DNA from 4 places in the Lysinibacillus sp. 10T31 genome. Region 1 is predicted to be linked to each of the others. Evidence: riboswitches for the same ligand, from Rfam matches in the RefSeq annotation. Region 1 holds a riboswitch; each other region holds the start of a gene.

Region 1 (4,672 bases):
CATTCGCCTCATCCTTTTCTTCTTTTAAATACGTGAATAGCTGTTGCTTCAGTGCCGTAAATGTAGAGGAATGGCGAATTTCTTCTTGTCGTGGCCTTGCAAAAGGTACAATCATTTCCTTTTTAATCGTCGCTGGCCGTTTCGAAAGCACGATGATTCGATCAGCTAAAAAGAGAGCTTCCTCGATACTATGTGTAACGAACAATATAGATTTTCGATCTTTCTCCCATATCGATAAAAGCCATGCCTGCATTTCAAGCCTTGTAAACTCATCAAGGGCAGAAAACGGCTCATCTAAGCATAAAATGGGCTTATTACTGACAATTGCGCGAATAAATGATACCCGCTGTTGCATACCGCCCGACAGCTAATTAGGATACGCATGTTCAAATGATGCGAGCCCTACTTTTTCTAGCCATTCCTTTGCAAGCTCAACATTTGGTTTTCGATGAAGCTCTTCGACAATCGCGACGTTCTCCAATATCGTACGCCATGGTAGTAAGCAGGGCTGCTGAGGCATATAGCCAATCGTTCCTCTTTTTTGCTGGATATCTGTATCGTTTAATAAAATAGCTCCCTTATCAATAGAGGTAACACCACCAATTAATTGAAAGAGTGTACTTTTCCCACTGCCCGACGGACCGATAATCGCCACAAATTCCCCGTCCTTCACCTCAAAAGATAAATTGCGAATAACCGGAAGAGCATCAATGGATTTATCAATGTTTTGAATGCTTAGCATGGAGTCCTCTCCCCTTCACAACAAGTTTTTCTAACAATTGTATAGCACTAAATAATAGTAAACTTAAAAATACGATAGCAAAAATCGCTACAAACACGCGATCCGTTCGAAATGAAGATTGTGCCAATGTCATATAGACTCCAATCCCCATTTTCGCACCTAACCATTCCGCAATGACAGCTCCCATAACGCTATACGTTGCCGCAATCTTAATGCCTGAAAAAATCGACGGGTACGCATAGGGCCATTCAAGCTTCCAAAAGGTTTGTGCTTTCGTTGCCCCAATCATTTCAAAATAATGCTTCAGCTCAGGTGTGGTTTGACGAAAGCCATCCATTGCCGAAATAACAATCGGGAAAAAGCACACCAAACAAATAATAATGAGCTTTGGCAATAAACCAAAGCCAAACCAAATGATTAAGAGCGGTGCTAGGACGAGCACAGGGACATTTTGTGACATAATGAGAATAGGATAAAATAGCTCTCGCACAAACGTAAAACGATGTAATAGCACGGCAACCGTTAGCCCACACAATATTCCGATGGTAAGGCCTAGGAGTGCTAACTGAACAGTCGCTAAAGCATGTGGCACAAACGTCTTATACGATTGAAAGCCTTCTTTCAAAATGGCACTTGGTGTAGGCAATAGCCAATGTGGTACATCTGCAAAACGGACAATAAGTTCCCACATGAATAAGAGGAAGGCGATAAAAATTATCGTCCTTCCTTGTTTAACAGCTTGCTTCATCACTGGTATTTCTCCGTTAGCGTATCCATTGTAATACCTGATGGCTGATATAAAATTTTCACTTGCGTAATGACATTGATAGCGCCAAGCTCAATCATCTTGTCATTCATTTTTTCAATGATTTGTAGCAAAGTCGATAGCTCACCCTCCATTGTCGTTTCTAACGGATGAACTTCATATTTCACCCCTGATGCGTCTAAAACCGCAATCGCTGCATCGACAAATGGAATCACATCCTCATATTTTTCAGTTTTCGGGATAATTTGTACACTTATTAATGAGTTTGCCATACTACTTCGTCTCCTTTTTCGGTAAAAAGTCGTTTGTAAATGCTTGTTTTGCGTTAAATTCGCCCTCTAAAACTTTGTTGCTTGCCATCCATTTCGCGTAATTTTCCCAGATAGCTAGCTTTTGCTCGCCCCATTGTGCAGCGTCGTCTTGATACTTATCTGCTAGCCATTCCTGACTTTTATGGACAAGGTTCTTATCTAAATCAGGTACCGCTTCTAGTAAAATATCAGCCGCTTCATTTGGGTGGCTGATCGCATATTCATAGCCCTTTGCTGCGGCAGCGACAAATGCTTTTACCGTCTCGGGATCATCCTTAATCATTTTTTCATTTGTAGCAAGTACAGGTGTGTAATAATCTAACTGATCACTATAATCTGTTAAATATAGCATGTTTAGTTTTTCGCCACGCAGTTCGGCTTCAATACCTGTCCACGCATAATAAATCCAGGCAAAATCAATATCTTTTTTCATCATTGTGAAGAAATCTAAATCACCTGCATTGACAATATCTAACTTATTAATATCTGCCTTTTTTGTTTGCATTAGTGATTGCAGTACTGCCTTTTCAAGTGGTGCACCCCAGCCACCGTATGTTTTACCTTCAAAATCCTTAGGTGACGTAATGCCTTTTGATGCAATGGATGCGAAGCCAGAAGTATTATGTTGAATAATCGCTGCGATCGATACTAAAGGTACATCTTGCACACGTGCCTGTGTGATCCCTTCCTGATAACTTACGCCAAACTGAGCCTTGCCAGACGCCACAAGCTGATCGGCTCCCGTTTCGCCAGGTAATAAAATATCAACATCTAGGCCCTGTTCCTTAAAGTAGCCAAGTTTTTCCGCTACATATAAGCCTGTATGATTTGTGTTCGGTGTCCAATCAAGAACGACTGATACTTTCGTTAATCCCTTAGCATCCTTTTTAGTCTCTTTTTCGCTACAGCCCACTAAAGTTAAAAGTGCAGCCATCAGGATGAATAACCATTTTTTCATGCTGAATCCTCCAAGTAAGTAGTGTGAAAGTGTTCATGTATGAATGTCTTTACCAGAAGAAACCGTTCACAATCTGTTTGCACGTAAGGTATGTGCATGCAACAAAAGTCTGAAAACATAAAAAACGCCTAGGATTCCTCCCAGACGTTTTGTAATCAATATCAAAAACTTTCACTTTTTGAATAGATGTTCCCTACGCTGGTACGAGCCAAATCAGGTTCAAAGAGTCAGCGTCTATCGGACACAATCTCAGCTGGCAACACCAGCCCCCCTACATTCTTTCCATATGAACTTTTCGTGATTATTATACCCATATCTATCCGGAAATGACAAGGCTCTGTTTGCAAATAGCGCTGAATTATTATTTTATAGCCTTATTTCTAATCCTTTTTTTGAAATATATTTTTCATTCACATCAAATAACTGCTATGGCGCCTCTTTTGTAAAGGGTACTTTAGGAGAGCTAGATAATATTTTCAGACTCCATTGAAATAGAGGCTTCATGCTTAAATTGTCAGTTCTACTTTTTTTAAAAACTCAATTTTAAAGAATAATATCCCTTCATTTAAGGAATTCCATTATAACTAACCGTAAAATTCAAAAAATTCCATCAACATATTGACAATGGAAACAAATTACAATAAAATTTGATTGATCAATCAATCATTTATTATGAAAGGAATATCTAAATGGAGACTAAACTTACTAATGATGAAAAAAAAAAAGAAAAAGATCTACTATCCTGAACGCCGCCATTAAATTATATAGTGAGAATGGTTTTGCAGAGACAAAAGTTGCCGAAATAGCAAAGGAAGCTAGTGTTAGTTTTGGTACCGTATTTACATATTTTGATTCAAAAGAAGTACTTTATGAATCGGCAATATTGGAGCCCTTGGAAGAAATCAAACCATATTTTACTGAAATAGCAGAACATTTTAAAGGTGAGCCTCTTGAAGTAATTAAGGAAATGATAGATTGTCATGTACAACTTTTTGCCATGAGAATTGAATTTCTACGCCTAATTCAGCAGGTTCTTGCAAGACCTGAACGGTTTCCGAAGCTTTATAAAGAACTAGATGATTTTGCAAAATTATTTAAGGCCTCTATTTATCCGATTATTGAATCAGGACAAAGGCTCGGTTCCTTTTATGAAGAATCACCTTCATTAATTGCTGAATCATACTTATCGATCTTAAACGGAATGCGTTTAACGTTTATTGATGAATATACAAACGAGAAGCGGAAGGATATATCGAGACAAGCACTGAGATTATTTGGGCCTATCTCTAATAAATAAGCTCCTCCCCCTTTGCCCGGCCATCACTTGTAGACATAAGGTTAAACAAGTTAAACATAAAAAGAGTCAAAGAGACACTTCCTAATAGGATAATCAATAGATAACCCCAAACTGAGACACCTGAAGATTCTATCGGAAATAGTTCATATTTAATATACTTAGGAGTGATTATATGAAATTGAGAGATATCCATCCCAACATCAAACTTCGCCTAGTCATGCAATTTCTAGGCGGTCTTATTTCTATGGCTGTTATACCTTTTCTGGCAATTTATTTTACTCAAAATATCGGAGCTACTAAAACGGGTATTATTCTTATAATAATAGTGATTAGCGGGGTTATTGGAGGGTTCATAGGAGGACATGTTTCAGATAAAATTGGGCGAAAAAAAATAATGATTTATGCTGAACTTGGACTATTGCTTTCTTATCTGTTTATAGCACTTTGTAATTCTCCTTGGTTTAATCTTCCTTATATTTCTGCGGCATTCTTCGTCCTCACTATGTTTTGCGGAGGGATGTTTCAGCCAGCCGCACAAGCTATGATGATTGATGTTACTAATTCCGAATCGAGAAAGCTTGTATTTACAATTAGCTAC
Region 2 (4,672 bases), on a different contig from region 1:
TGCCGCTTCGCTTTCGCACAGAGCAAAGCTTCCTGGGGGCGTCCGATGAGCCGCTTCGCTTCGCTGCAGGGTCTCATCTGTGACGCTGATCCCCAAGGAGTCGCCCAACCTCCACTCCAATCAACTTAAATACATGCGTAGGTTTTAACAAATGTCATCCACCACCTTTGGAGATAAACCAAAATAAGGCTTGTGCCTATAGACACAAGCCCGCATTAATAATTATTGATAAATTTGACTGCCTGCCTTTTTAAATTCCTCAGCCTTTTCCTTCATACCTTTGTGGATCGCTTCAGTCGTATTTAAGTCTTGATCTTTTGCATAATTACGAATATCCTGTGAGATTCTCATACTACAAAACTTAGGTCCACACATTGAACAGAAGTGCGCAGTTTTCGCCCCTTCTGCAGGCAATGTTTCATCATGGTATTCGACTGCACGCTCTGGATCTAACGAAAGGTTGAATTGATCGCGCCAGCGGAATTCAAATCGTGCCTTAGATAGTGCATCGTCACGCTGCTGTGCTCCCGGATGCCCCTTCGCTAAATCTGCAGCGTGTGCAGCAATTTTATACGTAATAACCCCTACACGGACATCCTCACGATTTGGTAAGCCTAGATGCTCTTTAGGCGTCACATAACATAGCATTGCCGTACCATACCAACCTATCATCGCAGCACCAATAGCCGATGTGATATGGTCGTAGCCAGGAGCAATATCTGTTGTCAGTGGCCCTAAAGTATAGAATGGAGCTTCCTTACAAACCTCTAACTGCTTGTCCATATTTTCTTTAATAAGATGCATTGGTACATGCCCTGGTCCTTCTACCATTACCTGCACATCATGCTTCCAGGCAATTTGCGTTAATTCCCCTAGCGTTTCTAGCTCCGCAAATTGAGCCTCATCATTTGCATCTGCTATAGAACCCGGACGTAAACCATCACCTAAAGAGAAGGCAACATCATAGGTTTTCATAATTTCGCAGATCTCTTCAAAATGAGTATATAAGAAGCTCTCTTGATGGTGGTATAAACACCACTGCGCCATAATCGAGCCTCCACGAGACACTATACCTGTTACACGATTAGCCGTTAATGGCACATAGCGCAGCAATACCCCCGCATGAATCGTGAAGTAATCAACACCTTGCTCAGCCTGTTCGATTAACGTATCACGATACACCTCCCATGTTAAATCCTCTGCCACACCATTTACTTTTTCTAGCGCTTGATAAATCGGCACTGTTCCTACTGGCACCGCGGCATTACGGATAATCCATTCACGTGTCGTATGAATATGCTTACCAGTAGATAAATCCATAATGTTATCAGCACCCCAGCGTGTAGCCCACGTCATTTTTTCTACCTCTTCTGCAATAGAGGATGACACCGCTGAGTTGCCTATATTGGCATTAATTTTCACGTGGAAGTTACGTCCAATAATCATTGGCTCGGCCTCAGGGTGATTAATATTAGATGGCAAAATAGCTCGTCCTGCCGCTATTTCTGAGCGCACAAATTCTGGATCCATATTTTCGCGAATCGCTACAAATTCCATTTCTGGAGTAATAATTCCCTTTCGTGCATAGTGAAGCTGCGTTACATTTTTACCTTTCTTCGCACGTAAAGGCTTTCTAGATAAGTCCGGAAAAACATTTTCATTCATTCGTGGATCATCAGCTTTGCGGAATCCATTATCTTCTGGCTTGATAGTACGACCCTCGTATTCTTCAACGTCACCTCGTTCTTTGATCCATACACTACATAAAGCTGGCAATCCTTTTGTAATATCCACCTTATGTGCAGGATCAGTGTACGGGCCGCTCGTATCATAAACACGTACTGGTGCATTTTCCTCTTCACCAAAACTTCCTGTCGTTGGACTTAGAGCAATTTCACGCATTGGCACTAAAATATCTGGTCGAGAACCTTCTACGTAAACTTTTTTACTTCCTTCAAAACTAGTCATAATCGTAATATTCTTGTCGCTAACTGTTGTCATAAACTACTTCGCTCCCTTTTACATTTATACAAGGACCGAATCTAGCTCACCCCAACAGAAAATCAATTTCGCCTTGGCGTAATTTGCGTCCGGAGGCTTTGTCTTCATTCAGCAGGTGTTTGGCACCCACTGATAAGGAATCTTAACCGCATTCATCTCATCACCTTCAAAGATAGGACTTTTTCGCTGAATGAAGACAAAAGCCGAATCCAAAAAAATTTGGATCCGGCTAAGAATGTAAAGGTATAGTTATTGCAAATAACATAGAGTGCAATAATGGTTAACTTTCCCACGCTGGTATGAGCCAGATCAGGTCCAAAGGGTCAAGAAACCTCTATGCGTTTCCCTCTCAGCCTGACTCATCAGACTCCCCTAGTTAATACTATTAAGTTTGATGCTAGTGTAGCAGATATTGTTAAGAGATGGAAGCTTCATTTGAATATTTTTGGTATATTCACCAAGAGTCAGCGTCAGATGAGACTTTAGAGCGCACGCATGCGAAGCAGCTCATCATTTGATGAATTCACTTTTATATGAATCCATTGAAGATTTATCGGAACAAAATCTCATTTTATCGGAACAATTTCAGTTTTTATCGGAACATTATCTTGTTTTATCGGAACAATTTTAACTTTTATCGGAACATTATCTTGTTTTATCGGAACAATTTCAGTTTTTATCAACTATGGGCAATCAAATGAGCGCCCAGCCGTTAGGTAAACAACAGCTCCGCTACGTAAATCACAATCGTCACTGTCATACAGCTCACAATCGTTGAAAATAAAACTGTTTGTGCAGCAGTTGCCGATTCTACGTCATATTCTAATGCCAAACTAGAGCTATTTCGTGATGTCGGGAACGAACTAGCTATAAAAAGTGATTGTGCCACGACACCGTCAAGACCAAGTGCAAAAATGATTAGCAATGCAACGGCTGGCCCTATGACTAGTCGTGTAAAACAGCTAATGAATACCATCTTATTGAACATGGATTTGATTTCAAGCTGTGATAGTTGTGCCCCTAACGTTATTAGTGCTACAGCGATAAAGCCATCTGCCACATGGTCTATCGGAATTCTTACAAACTGCGGAATAGCAATATTAAAATAGTTCATTGCAACACCAATAATAAGTGCATGAATAATAGGCATTTTGAGGAAGTCTTTCACAATAGACATGCCCGATTTTGTTGAAGAAATTAAATTGTACAAGCCGTAAGTATAGGTCGTCATATTTTGAAATATAACGAGAATGACCTGAATCGCCACTCCAATCGGCTGGGTCACAAAAATCATTTGTGCAACTGGAATTCCATAGTTACCCGAATTAATTAGGACAACACTATTTTTAAACACCGCAGCCTCTGTTTTTACTAAGCCGAGTCCCTTTGCTAGAAAGTGACTAAGCACCATTTGGCTTCCGATAAAGAGTAGAATAAATAACGCAACTTCCCCAAGCACAGACAGCTCTATACTCGTTTCATATATATTCACAAAAACAGCTGCTGGCATGAAGCAATATGTAATAAGTTGAGATAACGCCTTTAAATTAAAACGAAATTTCTTTTGTAAAACTGCACCAAGTACTAGAAGCACTAAAATTGGAGCTACAATTTTAAAAAAAATCATACCGAGATACATCATAGCTTGTCCCCCTTTCCTCTCCTATAGTAGTGCTGATTTAATACTTGGTCAATGTACCTTACCGTTAACTCATAGCCCTTTACGAGGCATTTTTAGCCCAATGCCTTTTACCATAAATAAAAAGACTGCCTCATATATTGAAGCAGTCTTTTGCTGAACAAAGTTAAACAAGCTTAAAGCGATTAACGACCTCTTGTAATTCTTTTGAAATCTCGTTCATATTATTGATGGACTCTGCAACCTTTTGTAGTTCCGCTTGTTGGTCAATAGCAGATGCGCTTACCTGTTCTGCAGATGCAGCAGTCTCCTCAGAAATAGCAGAAATACTTTGGATTGCCATAATCGCTTGATTTTTATGCTCTAACATATGAGAAAGTTTAGTCATTAACTCACTAATTGACGTTGCAATAGAACTAGACAGCTCACTATTGTCTTTAAATACAACCTCAGTGCTTTGTACTGACTCATTTTGAGCTTGTATTAAGCCCGCGTTTGAAGCAATGACAGCAACTGTTTGCTGAGAATTTTCAAGAATGTTATCTACCGTTTGCTTAATAACCTCTGTCTCATTTCTGGATTGCTCTGCTAGCTTTCGTACCTCTTCAGCGACAACCGCAAAACCTTTACCATGTTCCCCAGCACGAGCAGCTTCTATGCTTGCATTTAAGGCTAATAGATTTGTTTGCTCGGTAATACCCTGAATAGACGCTATAATTTGATTGATATTGGCAATATTAGACGCCAATGACTCCATTTGCTGTTGAATACGCCCATTCATTGCATTCGTTTCTGAATTACGTTCACGTAAGCTTTCGACTTCTTTCATTCCTTTTTCTGTAGTTGCTTGCGTTTTATTAGACAGCTCATCCATTTCATTTGAAAGCGTTGTAATAGTATCAATTTGATCGGATAAATCAATCATTCGATAATTGGTTTCTTCTGTATCCTCAGATTGCTTTGATGCTCCCTGTGCAATTTCATTAATAGCTACCGAGACTTCTTGACTTGAAGCAACTATTTCATTAAACG
Region 3 (4,672 bases), on a different contig from region 1:
ATAAGCGCTTCTATCCTTCTGAAGAACAACGTAAAACATTAGAAGTTTATAAAAACCTAGGTCCTGATTATTTAGGCAAATACAATGAGCTGTTTTTAGAATTTAAAATGAGTATTCGATAATCTAAGCTGTTCTCACATTACGTTGAGAACAGCTTTTTATCGTTTAGTTGGAAGTAAACTTCTTTGGAAAACTAGCAGGCCGTATTTATGTTAAACAAAAGAATCCCTATAACTTTACTAGTAAATTTCAGACTTATAGTCAATAGCAAACGTACAAGCCTTGTGGTAGACTGTAGTATATTTGATTAAAGAAAGGGGTATTCGATGACCCAGCAGAAGTCTAATAAGGCGGCTTTGTATATTTTAATGTTTAATATGTTTATCGCAATGGGAAGTATCGGAATTATTATTCCTGTCATGCCTGAGTATTTAAAACTATTTGGCGCTGCAGGACAAGTACTTGGTATGTTGATTGCAACGTTCGCCTTTGCACAATTCGTATTTTCTCCAATCGCTGGGAATCTTTCGGATCAATACGGTCGTAAAAATCTCATTATTTTCGGCCTTATCGTAACAGGACTTGCACAAATTGGTTTCGGGCTTTCAACAGATGTATGGATGCTCTTCTTGGCACGCTTTTTAGGTGGCCTTGGATCTGCATTTGTGGCTCCTCCTATAATGGCATTTGTGGCAGATGTCACAACGTATGAGGAACGAGGAAAAGGTATGGGTATGCTAGGGGCAGCAATGTCCTTGGGTTTTATGATCGGACCAGGTATCGGTGGATTCCTCTCAAAAGTTAGTTTGCATTTTCCATTCTATACTGCTGGATGTGCAGCTATCTTAGCAGCTATTTTATCGTTCTTTTTATTGCCTGCTACAAAACCGAACACAGCGAAAAAAGCGCAGAAGCAAGATAATCTTGTAAAGCAGATGGCTCGTTCAGTCCAAATGCCTTATTTTGTCATGCTAATTATCATGCTTGTATTCTCTTTCGGGATTGCTAACTTCCAAACAACATTATCATTATTTGTTACAGAAAAGTTTAATTACACACCTACTGATATCGCCATTATATTAGTTATGGGCGGCGCTTTTGGTGTTGTTGTACAGATGTTTGTTATTACACCACTGTTTAATCGTTTCGGCGAAATGAAAGTAGTGTTAGTCAATTTATTTATTGCAGCCGTTTCGATTTTCTTAATATTATTCGCATCTGGCTTTGCACTTATTTTAATTGTAGCGACAATCTTCTCTACAGCTACGACATTGATTCGTCCAGCTGTCAACACATTGATTTCAAAGCTTGCTGAAAATGAACAAGGCTATGCAGCTGGATTGAACAATGCGTATATGAGTCTTGGTAATATGATTGGTCCAGCTTTAGCAGGTATATTATTCGATTGGAATATGAACAGTCCTTATATATTCGGGTCTATTATTTTAATGGCTTGTTTCTTCCTTGCCCTAATTTGGACAATGAAAAAAGCACCACACCTTATGCATCCTGATACAAAATAGTCTGAAAAGTTATTGACTAATTTTAGTAGTATGCTACATTATTTATGAGAAAAACTAACAAATCAATTTCGCCTTGGCGTAATTGCGTCCGGATTTTGAATTGTGCCCGCACAATTCATTCCTTTCAAAATCCGTGACATCCGCCGGAGGCTTTGGGCCAACATGATGTTGGTCACTCAGTCGTTGCCACAGAACGTGGCGATCTTAGACTGAGTTCCTATATTTCAGCGGATGTCTTTTGTACCGAAAGCGTAGCGACAGGTACAGATGTTTGGACACCTGCTGAAAAGCAACTTATAACCGGCATTCATCTCACCACCTATAAAGGTGGAAGACTACTGCTGAAAGAAGTTAATTTAATTACCACTAGGGGAGTCTTTAAAAGGCTGAGACGTATATGATCATATACGGACCCTTTGAACCTGATCTAGTTCACACTAGCGGAGGGAAGTGGCGACACTTGCTTTTTACTATTAAATGCAAGGCCGCTTCCTATTGTTTTAAGGAAGCGGCTTTTTTACGCTTTAGCGGCGATTCTCTCAGGTTTAGCGGCGCTAACTATAAAATTCACATTCAAAGGAGTGGAAATTATGTCAATTCGAAAATTAACAATTATGGCCTTATTAGTAGCAATTGCCGTAGCAGGTTCTACCTTCGTTTCAATACCAACGGGAATTGCACGTGCCTACCCTGTCCAGCATGCCATTAATGTTATCGGTGCTATCATTCTTGGACCGGTGCCTACTGTTATGATCGCCCTCGTCACAGCCATTATTCGTATTTTAACAGGCACAGGCTCATTACTAGCTATACCTGGTAGTGTTATTGGTGCTTTATGTGCAGCTCTTGCCTATAAATACAGCGGCAAGCAATGGCTAGCAGGTGTCGGTGAAATGTTTGGAACAGGTATCATTGCCTCACTTATTGCAGTACCTTATGCACATTTATTAATGGGGACATCCGTTGCTGCTTTATTTTTCATGCCAGCTTTTTTAACATCAAGTACTATTGGTGCTATCTTAGGCATTGTCATTGCCAGCAATTTGCGTAAAACAGTATTTGTAACTACCCTTAACACTCAGCTTAAATAATGAATTTAAAAACGTTACTTTCATTAATTAAGAAAGTAACGTTTTTTATTCAAAGCCTATTCACCCATATTTCAACGGTAATCCCATTTCATGAGCAATTAATAAAAAGTCTTTTTTGCTTATTTCAAAATGACCAAATCTGAATTTATAGCCATATTTCGATTTATCCTCTACAAATTCTAAATAATCTAAGATTCTTTTTATCTGCACAGCTTTTGCATCTTTAAAAAAGTCTATATCTCTTCTAAAAGGAATAAAATTCTCTGCCATTTGGAACTCGTATATTCGCTCGTCCTTTACTCTTCCAATTGCTGTAAATGCTCTTACAGGCTCATTACCATCTAGACTTTTTTTAGGAGAATAATAAATGATCCAGTCTCCTTTTTGCATTCGTTTCAAAGGCCTTTCTTTACCATGGCATAGCTGACCAAATCCTCCCTCAACCCCTTTTTGCACATGATTAAGAGATACCACACCAATCCAATATTTCGTGTCTCTTTCAGGTGTAGGAAGAGAATTTTTATTAGGATTTAATGACATAGCTTCCGTCCCCTCTTATTTTGGAATCATCGCCAACGATTTTATTTTTTCATTTTCAAGAATCAACCTTTCTTCCAAAATCACTGGGTTTGGCAAACCATCCCAAGTAGTGGAAACGGTTGCAATACATTCTGTATCATCACCATCAATATTTTGGATAGTTAATTTAAAGCCTTTTGGCATAGGTGACGTGTAAAAGTTTTGTATTTCTTTCCTTCCTTTAAAAATTTCACCTTTAAAATTTTTTAATTCCCCATGATCTGCATACATATCTGATAAATCTTGGCCCTCTTCTTGTGCTCTTCTTAAATACTCCTTCATAACCTCTACAGCTTTCATTTCTCTTCACTCTTTCTTTTTTTATTTATAAGTTTTTAATCCCTATGAATGATTTTCATATACTTTTTTCATAATACTTTTCAATAGCTCTTTTTCTTCCAATGAAAGTACGTTTAAAACTTCATTCTCAGAAATCGCAAGAGTCTTCATTAATTCTTCCGCCAAATTTTCACCCTGTTCCGTAAGGCATATTAAATTTTCTCTTCTATTTTCTGGATTTTTCTCCCTATAAACATACTTTCTTTCTTCTAGTCCATCGATAAAAAAGCGGACACTATTTTTATCTAACTTTAAAATCTGCCCTATTTGAATTTGGCTAAGTTTTTGGTTTTTTACAGCCATCATGATCCCAACTTCTCTAGATTTCATTTGAAATTTTTCGCTAATATATTGCTCGAGATTTTCCTCTAAAGACTCCGCTAATTTAAAACTGAGAAAACCAAATGAATTCATTATATTGGTCATTTTTGAACCCCCAAATTTATAGTACTACAAAATGATAGTAATAAATTATTACTATCATAAATTATTACACACATATATATTGTTTACAAGATAAATTCCACTAAATTCACTTATTTTACAAAAATAGCATTCTAAAATTAATAGATCACCAGTTAAAGCGTATTTCTGCTGATTGAAGTGAAGACTGTGCGACATTATGAAGTAAAAGGGTTACACACAATTGTATGAATCCTTTTTTGCTCTGGTGGATGTCGATAAAATTAAATGTTGGGCGATAATCCCTGAAAGCATATGTCAAAGGACAAAAAAACGATGGTTCATTACTATAAAGCAATGAACCATCGTTTTAAATTACTAAGATCGTTTTTTCATGCCCTTTAATAATTGGGCAACATTTGTTTCCTCTGCCTGTATTGTTTTTTCCTCGACAAGCTGCTCTTTTTTCTTCGGCCTAGTGAAGAAGCCCCAACCAAAGCGTCGAATAGTTATATCTATGAAGAATAGTAGCATCCCTGCTAATAAAAGCCATGTTGCAATATTTTGGCGTTCCGCACCTTTTTTAGTAAATTCACGGAACACTTCGCTCGGTTCTTTCAAAACGGAGCCGCCTGTTTGCTTAGTTAATTCTTCGACTAACTTATCATTCACTGGACGTAATTCATATTCAGTACTATAAGGTACGCTTAAGCCTGCCTGATAAATGGCCTTTTCTTC
Region 4 (4,672 bases), on a different contig from region 1:
CCGTCAAGTCGTTTCCAGCTACCAAGCTATCAAAATTACTAAAGAAATTCGATTTAAATATTGCAAAAATCGTGTTAATCCCTAATGAAAACACTAATAGTACACCTGCAATTATTAAAGCGGCCCACCTTTTACCATTCATATCTTTCCGCCTCCTCATAACGTTATACGATTGATATCCTAATTTGTTTCATACTTATTACAATAATATGGTCTTATCACCATAACATGAGGTTAACCTATGTTCCGGCTGTGCACTTTCTATCGGGCGTCCGATGTGCCGCTCGGCAATAAGATTTGCAAAAGCGAGCTAGCGCATAGAAAGTTAACTAATGTCATGCCAAACTGTAGGCGATGAGCCAATACTATTGCTTTAACCTATTCAACCTATAATACATTACCTAATTTCATAAAAAAAATCAAAGTTCATAAAAAAGCAGGAACTTTGATTTTCGACATTATTTCCTAGGAAATTATTGTTGAATGATATAATGGATTTTTTCTTGCTCACGTAATTCGACACGACGAATTTTGCCTGATGTAGTCTTTGGTAGCTCAGTAACAAACTCAATTATACGAGGATATTTATAAGGAGCTGTTAAAGTTTTCACATGGCTTTGTAGTTTTTTAATAAGCGCTTCATCTCCAACTACTCCATCAGAGAGCACAACAAATGCCTTTACTAGATTTCCACGAATTACATCTGGACTCGCGACTACGGCAGTTTCTTTTACTGCTGGATGCTTTAATAACGCATCTTCTACCTCAAATGGGCCTATCGTATACCCAGATGAAATAATGACATCATCCCCACGTCCTTCAAACCAAAAATAGCCATCTTCATCTTTATATGCACGATCTCCTGTAATATACCAATCGCCTCTAAATTGTAAATTTGTACGTTCGGGATCGTTTAAATATTTCTTAAATAACGCGGGTGTCTCACAGTGTACAGCAATATCTCCAACTTCTCCAATTGCAGTAGGATTTCCAAAATCATTGATAATTTCAACAGTATTACCCGGAGTAGGTTTACCCATTGAGCCCATTCTAGCCTCCATCCCTACCATTGTTCCAACAAGTAATGTATTCTCTGTTTGTCCATAACCATCTCGTACTTGTAAATTAAAGACCTCGGAAAATACTTTTATCACTTCACTATTTAAAGGTTCACCCGCTGACACTGCCTGACGTATCGTACTTAAATTGAAGTCTTGTAAATTTCCAAGACTCGCCATTATTCTGTATTCGGTCGGTGTGCAACACAAAATATTAATATTGAATTTTTCAAGCAATGCAAGATATGTTGCAGCATCAAAGTGACCTTTGTAAACAAATGCAGTAGCACCACTTCCTAAAGTAGCAAGGAACGGGCTCCAAATCCATTTTTGCCATCCTGGAGCTGCTGTAGCCCAAACAATGTCACCTTCTTGTACACCTAACCAATTTGGAGCCGTAGTTCTTAAGTGCGCATAACCCCAACTATGCGTATGAATCGCTGCCTTTGGATTGCCTGTTGTACCACTCGTATACGCTAAAAATGCAATGTCTGTACTCTTAGTCGGTGTAGAACTTATGTAAGTCGTAGGTTGATTTTGCATTTTTTCAAGCAACGGCTGCCAAGGTTCGTGTGCATGACCAATGACAAATTGCTGTATTCCTTGTAAATTTCCCACATTATCGAACTGTTCAATATATGGCTCAAATGCAACAACGCCTTTCGCATCGGCATGATTGATTCGATATTCAATATCCTTAGTTCTCAGCATTTCGGAACTAGGGATAATCGTTAAACCTGCCTTTAAAGCGGCAATATAGACGATATACGCTTCAACTGATCTTGGCACCATGACCAAAATAACATCACCTTTTTTTAAACCTTGGGATGTAAATACATGTGCTGCCTGATTCGCCTTTTCAAGTAAAGCTTGATATGTTAAGTACTGAATTTCCTCATCTTCGTTATAAACTAATAATGCATTTTTAGTAGAATCCTGTGCATATTTTTCAATTTCCTCTGAAATGTTATACCATTCTGGTGCGATTAAATCTTCTCTTTTCATGGCAAATGCCCCCTCTATTACGCTCATTATAAAACTCAATTTTTATCATTTTCAATGGAATTCACTCCAATTCATTAAAGTCGTGACAACTATCATGCTTTGCTATATGGCATCAGTCACGTATTAGTACTATCGAGTTCGACTTAGCTTTAGTGCCGTTTTCGCAATGAAGAAAAAAACTCCCTATTGAACACGAATGAATAATATGGTACATTTTGGTCAACTAAAAGCATAATTGCAGGGGGACTCATTTAGAGTTGAGAAGGTAAAACCTGACCCTTTGAACCTGTTAGTTAATACTGACGTAGGGAGCAATTCACATCTATTTACTGATGAAAGGCTCTTTTGCGTGTTTTTTTCTACACGAAAAAGAGCCTTTTTTGCACGCTTACGTCCATCCAACAAGGAGGACTTAAATTGGTATTTCAAACAATCCGTAAACAAAATCCACTTATTCATTGTATCACTAATTATGTTGTGGCTAATTTTCAAGCAAATGGCTTATTAGCAATAGGCGCTTCACCAGTCATGGCTGATGACAGTCATGAGGTTGAAGAAATGGTCGCAATTGCCTCAGGCTTATTGATAAATATCGGTACCCTTAATGAGCGAATGAAAGAATCAATGTTACTCGCAGGAAAAAAAGCAAATGCTCTTGGCATTCCCGTTATTTTAGACCCTGTTGCTGCAGGTGCAACAACTTACCGGAAACAAACGGTACAACAATTACTCGAGGAAATAAATTTTGCGGCTATTCGTTGCAACATCGGAGAACTTGCAGCTATAGCCAATGTAGAATGGCAACAAAAAGGCGTAGACAGTGGTAGTGGTTCCATTTCTTTAGAAGTTGAGGCACAAAAAGTAGCTCAACTCTACAATTGTATTGTTATTGTGACCGGTGAAAAGGATTTTATTACTGATGGCGAACATCAGCAATGGGTTACAGGTGGAAATTTACAAATGACAGAAGTTACTGGAACAGGTTGCTTATTGAGTGCAATATGTTGTGCTTCCTACGTCGTAGGAAATAAACCATTTGACCAATTAATAGAAACATTATCACTTTATAAAAAAGTGGCAGAGCAAGCCGCTTCTTCTACTCCATACATTGGTGATTTTCAAATTGCAGTATTGAACGAACTACATCGCCTTTCCAAGGGTGGTGAAGAATGATGCATATTGTAACGACAATTGCTGGTTCAGATAGTGGTGGCGGTGCAGGCATACAAGCTGATTTAAAAACATTTCAGGAATTAAAGGTGTTTGGAACGTCTGTCATTACAGCTTTAACCGCCCAGAACACACTTGGTGTATCGGATGTCTTACCAATTGAAGTTAGCTTCGTTGAAAAACAGCTTAAAGCGCTAGTCGAGGATTTTTCAATAAGTGCCGTTAAAACCGGAATGTTGTTTTCCTCCGAAATAATCCAATCAATTGCTCAAATTTTAGCTGAAATAAATATTCCGCTTATAGTAGATCCTGTCATGATTGCAAAAGGTGGTGAAAGCTTATTACAGCAAGAAGCAATTGAGGCATTACGCAGTTATTTGCTACCTTTAGCAACAATCGTAACACCGAACATTCCTGAGGCAGAAACCCTTTCTGGAAGGAAAATCAATGCTTTAACAGATATTAAAGAAGCAGCTAAGATCTTATTACAAATGGGCGTTCAATGCGTCATTATTAAAGGCGGTCATTTAGAGGATAAATGTTACGCTACTGATTATGTATTTTTCCAAGATGGTCGGTCATTTTCTATGCAGTCCACTCGTATTGCAACAAAAAATACGCATGGTACAGGCTGTACGTTTTCCGCTGCATTAACTGCTTTTCTTGGTCGTGGACTACCCTTAGAAGAAGCGATTGAAGAAGCTAAAAAATTTATTCAATTAGCAATAACTCATGATTTATCTATCGGTAATGGCCATGGTCCTACAAATCATTTTGCTTATCAAAACTTCAAGGATTCCTGCGAGGTGATTATTCATGAAACGTGACGATCTACAGCTATATTTTATAATGGGTACAAGTAATGTTTTCAAACAAGAGCCATTAAATGTTTTAGAGAAAGCTCTGCAATCTGGAATTACTATGTTTCAATATCGTGAAAAAGGACCAAATACACTTACTGGGCAAGCCTATGAAGATTTTGCTCGTAAATGTCAAAAGCTCTGTCAACAGTATCATGTTCCGTTTATCGTCAACGATGATGTCGAGCTGGCTATAAAGCTTAAAGCGGATGGTGTTCATATTGGACAAGAGGATTTTCCTGTGTCGATGGTGCGTAATAAAATTGGCAACATGATTTTAGGTGTTTCTGTTCATTCACAAACTGAATTACAAACTGCTCTACAATATGGTGCTGATTATGTAGGAATTGGTCCGATTTTTTCAACCACTTCTAAAAGTGACGCCAATCCACCTAGTGGAACTGATTTTTTACAGCAAGTTCGGATTCAATGTCCGGAGCTCCCTATCGTTGCAATTGGAGGCATAAACTGCTCGAATGCTCCTACGGTATTTAAAGCAGGTGCGGATGGAATAGCAGTTATTTCTGCAATTTGCCAAAGTGAGGATATTTCAAATACAGTCTCTACATTCAAATCATT

The links. A riboswitch is a leader RNA that binds a small molecule or an ion and turns the genes downstream of it on or off. The one in region 1 is predicted to bind thiamine pyrophosphate.
Region 2: it holds a riboswitch for thiamine pyrophosphate, as region 1 does, so the genes downstream of both, thiC (phosphomethylpyrimidine synthase ThiC) here and AC1DCY_RS04490 (ABC transporter substrate-binding protein) in region 1, are expected to answer to the same signal.
Region 3: it holds a riboswitch for thiamine pyrophosphate, as region 1 does, so the genes downstream of both, thiW (energy coupling factor transporter S component ThiW) here and AC1DCY_RS04490 (ABC transporter substrate-binding protein) in region 1, are expected to answer to the same signal.
Region 4: it holds a riboswitch for thiamine pyrophosphate, as region 1 does, so the genes downstream of both, thiM (hydroxyethylthiazole kinase) here and AC1DCY_RS04490 (ABC transporter substrate-binding protein) in region 1, are expected to answer to the same signal.

The regions. Positions count from the first base shown of each region.
Region 1 covers NZ_JBFTHS010000005.1:73,115-77,786, reverse strand. The annotation lists gene AC1DCY_RS04510 (TatD family hydrolase) at 1-3, opposite strand, end outside; partial or broken gene AC1DCY_RS04505 (ABC transporter ATP-binding protein) at 1-742, opposite strand, end outside; gene AC1DCY_RS04500 (ABC transporter permease) at 720-1,490, opposite strand; gene AC1DCY_RS04495 (thiamine-binding protein) at 1,490-1,780, opposite strand; gene AC1DCY_RS04490 (ABC transporter substrate-binding protein) at 1,782-2,777, opposite strand; TPP riboswitch at 2,951-3,060, opposite strand; partial or broken gene AC1DCY_RS04485 (TetR family transcriptional regulator) at 3,517-3,594, shown strand; gene AC1DCY_RS04480 (hypothetical protein) at 3,670-4,074, shown strand; gene AC1DCY_RS04475 (MFS transporter) at 4,247-4,672, shown strand, end outside.
Region 2 covers NZ_JBFTHS010000016.1:81,756-86,427, reverse strand. The annotation lists gene AC1DCY_RS11440 (hypothetical protein) at 1-96, opposite strand, end outside; gene thiC (phosphomethylpyrimidine synthase ThiC) at 223-2,001, opposite strand; TPP riboswitch at 2,271-2,385, opposite strand; gene AC1DCY_RS11430 (AEC family transporter) at 2,714-3,643, opposite strand; gene AC1DCY_RS11425 (methyl-accepting chemotaxis protein) at 3,807-4,672, opposite strand, start outside.
Region 3 covers NZ_JBFTHS010000032.1:25,335-30,006, reverse strand. The annotation lists gene AC1DCY_RS18070 (ABC transporter substrate-binding protein) at 1-122, shown strand, start outside; gene AC1DCY_RS18065 (MFS transporter) at 327-1,523, shown strand; gene AC1DCY_RS18060 (hypothetical protein) at 1,676-1,924, shown strand; TPP riboswitch at 1,882-1,989, shown strand; gene thiW (energy coupling factor transporter S component ThiW) at 2,114-2,614, shown strand; gene AC1DCY_RS18050 (EVE domain-containing protein) at 2,675-3,154, opposite strand; gene AC1DCY_RS18045 (ketosteroid isomerase family protein) at 3,170-3,493, opposite strand; gene AC1DCY_RS18040 (MarR family winged helix-turn-helix transcriptional regulator) at 3,536-3,958, opposite strand; gene AC1DCY_RS18035 (VWA domain-containing protein) at 4,313-4,672, opposite strand, start outside.
Region 4 covers NZ_JBFTHS010000028.1:48,950-53,621, forward strand. The annotation lists gene sppA (signal peptide peptidase SppA) at 1-142, opposite strand, end outside; gene mbcS (acyl-CoA synthetase MbcS) at 474-2,063, opposite strand; TPP riboswitch at 2,293-2,391, shown strand; gene thiM (hydroxyethylthiazole kinase) at 2,481-3,236, shown strand; gene thiD (bifunctional hydroxymethylpyrimidine kinase/phosphomethylpyrimidine kinase) at 3,236-4,060, shown strand; gene thiE (thiamine phosphate synthase) at 4,050-4,672, shown strand, end outside.